DNA from 3 places in the Nonomuraea sp. NPDC049625 genome. Region 2 is predicted to be linked to each of the others. Evidence: riboswitches for the same ligand, from Rfam matches in the RefSeq annotation. Region 2 holds a riboswitch; each other region holds the start of a gene.
The links. A riboswitch is a leader RNA that binds a small molecule or an ion and turns the genes downstream of it on or off. The one in region 2 is predicted to bind S-adenosylmethionine.
Positions count from the first base shown of each region.

Region 1: it holds a riboswitch for S-adenosylmethionine, as region 2 does, so the genes downstream of both, AB0J87_RS46305 (aminotransferase class V-fold PLP-dependent enzyme) here and AB0J87_RS45400 (GNAT family protein) in region 2, are expected to answer to the same signal.
Region 3: it holds a riboswitch for S-adenosylmethionine, as region 2 does, so the genes downstream of both, thrC (threonine synthase) here and AB0J87_RS45400 (GNAT family protein) in region 2, are expected to answer to the same signal.

Region 1 is NZ_JBFAOQ010000015.1:47,568-49,763, reverse strand. It holds gene AB0J87_RS46310 (TerC family protein) at 1-699, opposite strand, end outside; SAM riboswitch class IV at 812-927, shown strand; gene AB0J87_RS46305 (aminotransferase class V-fold PLP-dependent enzyme) at 1,054-2,196, shown strand, end outside.
Region 2 is NZ_JBFAOQ010000014.1:254,076-256,271, reverse strand. It holds gene AB0J87_RS45405 (hypothetical protein) at 1-341, shown strand, start outside; gene AB0J87_RS45400 (GNAT family protein) at 516-1,145, opposite strand; SAM riboswitch class I at 1,153-1,253, opposite strand; gene AB0J87_RS45395 (Ig-like domain-containing protein) at 1,464-2,196, opposite strand, start outside.
Region 3 is NZ_JBFAOQ010000041.1:29,287-31,482, forward strand. It holds gene AB0J87_RS63600 (trehalose-6-phosphate synthase) at 1-376, opposite strand, end outside; gene AB0J87_RS63605 (RNA polymerase sigma factor) at 408-962, shown strand; SAM riboswitch class I at 1,042-1,183, shown strand; gene thrC (threonine synthase) at 1,197-2,196, shown strand, end outside.

The DNA of each region.
Region 1 (2,196 bases), on a different contig from region 2:
CCGCATCCGGATGTTCAGCAGCTCGACGACGAGCGAGAACGCCATCGCGAAGTAGATGTAGCCCTTGGGGATGTGCTGGCCGAAGCCCTCGGCGATGAGCACCACGCCGATCAGCACGAGGAACGACAGCGCCAGCATCTTGATGCTCGGGTGCCGGTCCACGAACCTGCTGATCGGTCCCGACGCGAACAGCATCACCAGCACCGCCACCACGACCGCCGCGATCATCACGCCGAGCGTGTCGACCATGCCGACGGCGGTGATGACGGAGTCGAGCGAGAACACGATGTCCAGCACCATGATCTGGATGATCACCGAGGCGAAGGAGGCGGCCGCGGCCTTCTTGCCGTCCTTGCCCACGGGGCCGTCCATGCTGTGGCCGATCTCGGTGACGCTCTTGCCCAGCAGGAACAGTCCGCCGAGCAACAGGATCAGGTCGCGTCCCGATATTTCGTGACCGAAGACGGCGAACAGCGGCTCGGTGAGCTGCACCACCCACGACAGGGCGAGCAGCAGGAGCAACCGGGTGATCAGCGCCGCGCCCAGACCCAGCACCCGGGCTCTGTCCCGTTGTTCGGGAGGTAGTTTCCCGGCCAGGATGGAGATGAAGATGATGTTGTCGATCCCCAGCACGATCTCCAGGGCGACCAGGGTGAAGAAACCGATCCAGATCTGCGGGTCGGTTACCCAGTCCAACATTTACGCACCTCCATGACACATGAGCGGGATTTCCGGTAGCAACGAGTCAGCCGCCGGATAAGTTCACCGACTTGCGATCGATGGAGGGGATTGGGTTATAGTCTCCGCCGTAGGTCATGAGTGCCAGCGACAAGCCCCGGCTAGCTGGCCGGCAACCCTCGCGTCCGCGGCGGGGTGCCCCGGGTGAAGACCTGGTCCGTCACGAAGTGTGGCGGGCAAGCGCGGGCTCCGTGGCTGCTTCCAGGGGTCCGATGACCCTGAGGGAGATGTGCCGTGTCCACGTTGACGATCTTCAGCTCCGTCCCCGCTCGCGCCGCCGAGGCCGAGGCCGTTCCGGTCGCCACGGGCAGGCCGATCCCCGCCGTGCTCGGGGCCGACCTCGAGGTGCCGGTCAAGGGCGGCCGGCTCGTCGGCTACGCCAACCTCGACTACGCCGCCAGCGCCCCCTGTCTCGAGCCGGTCAGCGCCGCCGTCACCGCCGCGCTCCCGGCCTACTCCAGCGTCCACCGGGGCGCGGGCTACGCCTCGCAGCTCACCACCGCCCGCTACGAGCAGGCCCGCCACACGGTCCGGGCGTTCGTCGGGGCCCGCCCGGACGACGCCGTGATCTTCACCCGCAACACCACCGACGCCACGAACCTCCTGGCCCGCTGCCTGCCCGCCGGCACCACCACCGTGGTCTTCGACACCGAGCACCACGCCTCTCTCCTCCCCTGGGAGAAGTCCGTACGGCTGGCGCCGCCCGCCTTCCCCGGCGAGGCGGTCCGCGCCGCCGACGCGGCCCTGGCCGGCATCGACGGCCCCAAGCTGCTCGTGGTCACCGCCGCCTCCAACGTCACCGGCGAGCTGTGGCCCATCGCCGCCCTGGCCCACGTCGCGCACCGGCACGGCGCCCGCATCCTGGTGGACGCCGCCCAGCTCGTACCGCACCGGCGGCTCAACCTGACCGCGCTCGACCTGGACTACGTGGCCTTCTCCGGGCACAAGCTGTATGCGCCGTTCGGCGCCGGAGTGCTGGTCGGGCGGCGGGACTGGCTCGCGGACGGCGAGCCGTACCTCAAGGGCGGCGGCGCGGTGCGCTCCGTGGGCGACGACACCGAGTGGCACGACGACCCGGAGCCGCGCCACGAGGCGGGCACCCCGAACGTGCTGGGCGCCATCGCCCTGGCCGCCGCCTGCGACGCGCTCACGGCCACCGGCTGGACCGCGCTGGTGCGGGAGGAGGAGCGGCTGATCGCGCGCCTGCGGTCCGGGCTGGCCTCGATCGAGGGCGTACGGGAGCTGTCGCTGTGGGGGGACGACCACCCGCGCGTCGGCATCGTGTCGTTCACCGTGGCCGGCTACTCGGCCCGCGAGGTGGCCGAGGTGCTGTCCGGCGAGTACGGCATCGGGGTGCGCGACGGCAAGTTCTGCGCGCACCCGTTCGTCCGGCACCTGTTGGGTGAGGCCGACGGCGGATGTGAGGACGGCACCGCTTCCGCGGTGCGGGCCTCCATC
Region 2 (2,196 bases):
CCCTGATGTCCGCCGCCGGCGCCGCCGGCTCGGCCCACAAGGTCGCCACCGAAGGCTCCATCGCCCTGACCTCCGCGACCGGTCTGGTCGGGCACGTGCTCGCCAAGGCGCCCAAGGGCGTGAAGTACGGCAAGTCCGTCGCCGACCTCGCCGACCTGGTGCTGCCGGCTCTGACCGCATCCATGAACCTGCTCAAGCAGCAGGATGCGGCCGAGGCCGACAACTTCCGCAGCACCGTCAGCGTCGCCCTCGAAGCAGCCGCCCACACTCACCAGGGTCGGCCCAGCCCTACCCTGGCCGAGATGACCCGCAAGATCACCGCAGCGCTCGACGCTGCTTGATGGGATGTCAACCTCGTGTCGCGGGGTCCACTCCGGACCCCGTGACAAGGCGGCGTGACGGGTCAGGCACGGGGCGAGTCCCGCCACCGGGCGGCCAAGTTGGTGGGCGCCGAACTTACCGACAGGCCGTGTTCAGACGCTCAGGGGCGTCTCACCGCACCCAGCCGAAGTTTCTCAGAGGGCCGGCGAACGGGAGCTCACGGCGGTGAGACGGGCTTGCAGTGCCGGTTTGACGGTAGGCCAGTCTTCGGCGACCACTGCGAACATGGCCGAGTCACGGATCTTGCCCTCCTCGCCGCGCGCCCACGACATGGACCAGGCGCGCAGCACGCCCTCGAAGGGGATGCCGAGGCGTTCCAAGGCCTGGCGGCACCGGTGGTTGCGGGCGTCGGTCTTCAGGTCGACGCGGGCGACGCCGAGCGTGTCGAACGCGTACGACAGCAGCAACAGCTTCGCCTCGGCATTGATCCCGGTGCCCTGCGCCGAGGCGGCCAGCCAGGTGAAGCCGATCTCGATCGCGCGCAGGTCCGGCCGGTCCGGCCACCTGCGGGGATCCCACAGGCCGGTGCAGCCCACCGCCTTGCCGTCGCTGAGCCGAACCTGCGCGAATGGGGTCAGCCCGTCGCGGACGAGCTGGGCCGCCAGGTAGTCCGGTATCTCGCGAGCGCGAGGCACCAGCGTGAAGTCGTAGGACGACCGATCCTCCTCGGCCGCCTCCGCGAGATCCGGCGCATGTCGCATCGCCAGCGGCTCCAACCGCACCAGATCCCCGGAAAGGACAGGAACATCAAGCCGCACGCTCATCAGCTCTCCCTCATCGTTCCTGGCATTGGCACCTTTCCCGCGGGTTTCCCGCCGGGGAGGTTGCCGGACCGTCACAGGGCCAGGTCCCTCAGATCCTCTGGATGAACTACCGAGTCGAGATCATGCCTGCACAGGCGGACACCGTCAATGCGCTTTCCATGGACCGCACTTGAACGGGGCAGAGGAGCTCTACCCAATGTGGGAAGCGTGGCAGCTGGACACACCCGGCGCGCTCTGGCCTTAAGACTCATGGCGGCCCAGGCGTCGGGAGTGCTCACCACCGGCGGCTACCGAGAACCGGGTCTGCCCGATCAAACCCTAGGCGTTGATCGACTTGCCGAGGGCGCTGCTCGCGAGCCAGTCGTCCCATGACTTCGCCCACGGCGTCGGCCCGTTGCCGAACTCGAGCTTCCGCGACGTCCCTGTGACCTCGATGATGTCTCCCCGCTGCGTGAAGTTGTAGAACCAGCGGGCGTTGGCCATGCTGGCGTTCACGCAGCCATGGCTGACGTTGCTGTTGCCCTGCGCGCCGGTCGACCAGGGCGCGGCATGGAAGAACATGCCGCTGTAGGTCATCCTGACATTCCACTTGGTATGGGCGTAGTACTCGCCGGGCCTGCCGATGGTGGCCGAGTCCATGAGGGTCGACGCGGCTTTCTCCTGGGCGATCATGACGCCGGACCAGCTCTCGTCGCCCTTCTTGCCCAGGCTGACCGGGATGGCCTTGACAACCTTGCCGTTCTCCCGCACGACCGCCCGGTGGGTGGCATTGCGGATCTTGGTGATGTGCTCGTCGCCGACCGTGAACGTCAGGGTGCGGTCCCTGGTGCCCCACAGGTCCCGGCCCGCCCGCAGCCCGGCCAGGTGCGCGACCACCGTGACCTTCTCGCCGACCGGCCAGTACTCGCGCGGCCTGAACTGGACCTCGCGGTCACTCACCCAGCTCCACGCGCCTTCGACCGGCTTCGACATCCGCACCTCCAGCGACCTCTCGACCGCGGCCCGGTCGCTCCTGGCGGTCACGGGGCGCGACAGCAGGAGCTGGACGGGC
Region 3 (2,196 bases), on a different contig from region 2:
ACTCCCACTCGCGCTCGAACCTCGTGCCGAAGTTGGGTGAGTTGGGGATGTCGTAGAGCAGGTGGTTGACGAACCACAGGGTGGAGTTGGCCACGGCGTTGTAGGCGCGGTGGAAGGTGGCGGGCGGGATGTCGAGCATGCGCACCGGACCCGTGTCGTAGCCGGCGTGGTCGATCCGGCCGCCGGGCACCAGGCGCACGGCGCTGCGGTCGCCGTCGGACAGCGCCGCGCACACCCACAGCATGCCGTCCTTCCTGGCCACCTCGGACAGTGCCGAAACCAGGCCGCCGCCACCGCGTTTCATGGTCAGCTCGCCGTCGTCCGAGACGGTAAAGGAAACGGGTCCTCTGTTGGAGGCCACCAGGACGCTGTTCATCTACGCTCCCTTCGCCCATAGGATCCCAGCTATGGCGCTAGATGAGCTAACCGAGGAACTCGCCCGCTCGGCCGCAGGAGGAGATCATCGCGCACTTGGCGAGCTCCTGGCGCGGATCGAGCCCGATGTGATGCGACACTGCGCCCGGATCCTCCCCTATCACCAGGATGCCGAGGAAGCCTCGCAGGACACGTTGCTGGCCGTGGCGCGCAACATCGGCCGGTTCGAGGGCCGGGCGCGGTTCAGCACCTGGCTGCACATCGTGACGGCCAACTGCGCGCGCACCACGTACAGGTCGCTCAAACGCCGCGCGGCCGAGCAGACCTCGGACGAGCTGCCCACGCAGAAGCCCGACGTGGCGCGGGTGAGCGTGATCGCGGGCTCGCGCCTCGACCTGCTCGACGCCATGGAGGCGCTGGAGGCCGACAAGCCCGACCTGGCGCAGGCGCTGGTGCTGCGCGACATCGTCCAGCTCGACTACAACGAGGTGGCCGAGCAGCTCGGCATCCCCCTGGGCACCGCCAAGTCGCGCATTCACCAGGCGCGCAAATACGTGCAGGGAGTGCTGGGTGATGATTATCGCTGAGACGCCACGTCTCGCATCTTGAGACGGGTGGCCATTTGGGCCCCATGGACGGGTAGAGTCCTTTTCAACAACTGAATATTGCTCATCCAGAGGGGTGGAGGGACCGGCCCTGCGAAGCCCCGGCAACCCTCCCGGTTTGAGACTCGCGACAGGGCGAGGCCGACCGGGACAAGGTGCCAATTCCGGTCTGCGGTCAAGGTGGCCGCAGGCGAAGATGAGGGAAGGCCTCGCTTCATGTCGCTCGACTTTGGTCCTGCTGTCGGTCTGTCCTGCCGTGAGTGCGGCACGCGCTACCCGCTCGGTCCGAGCTTCGCGTGTCTGGAGTGTTTCGGGCCGCTCGAAGCGGCCTATTCCTTCGGTACCGTGACCCGCTCCGACATCGAGTCGGGCCCCGCCAACATCTGGCGTTACCGGTCGCTGCTCCCGGTGCCGGTTGACGTCGCCAGTAAGCCCAATATGAACCCCGGCTGGACCAAACTGGTCAAGGCCGGAAACCTCGGACGCGCACTCGGTCTCAAGAACCTGTACGTGAAGGACGACTCGGGCAACCCCACCCATTCCTTCAAGGACCGGGTCGTCGCCATCGCCGTCGAGGCGGCGCGTAACTTCGGCTTCCACACCCTTTCCTGCTCCTCCACGGGCAACCTCGCGGGCGCGGTCACCGCGGCGGCGGCGCGCGCCGGGCTCGAGGCGTGCGTGTTCATCCCGGCCAACCTCGAAGCGGCCAAGATCGCCATGGCTCGCGTGTTCGGCGGCAAGCTGATCGGGATCGACGGCACCTATGACGAGGTCAACCGGTTCTGCTCCGAGCTGATCGGCGACCCGCTGGGTGACAAGTGGGGGTTCGTCAACGTCAACCTGCGGCCCTACTACGCCGAGGGCTCCAAGACGCTCGCGTACGAGATCGCCGAGCAGCTCGGGTGGCGGTTGCCCGAGCAGATCGTCATCCCCATCGCCTCCGGCTCGCAGCTCACCAAGATCGACAAGGGCTTCCGCGAGCTGGTGCAGCTGGGGCTGGTCGAGGACACGCCGTACAAGATCTTCGGGGCGCAGGCGGCCGGGTGCTCGCCGGTCTCCACCGCGTACAAGGCGGGGCACGACGTCGTGCAGCCGGTCAAGCCCGACACCATCGCCAAGTCGCTGGCCATCGGCAACCCGGCCGACGGGCCGTACGTGCTCGACATCGCCCGGCGCACCGGCGGGGCCGTCGAGGACGTCACGGACGCCGAGATCG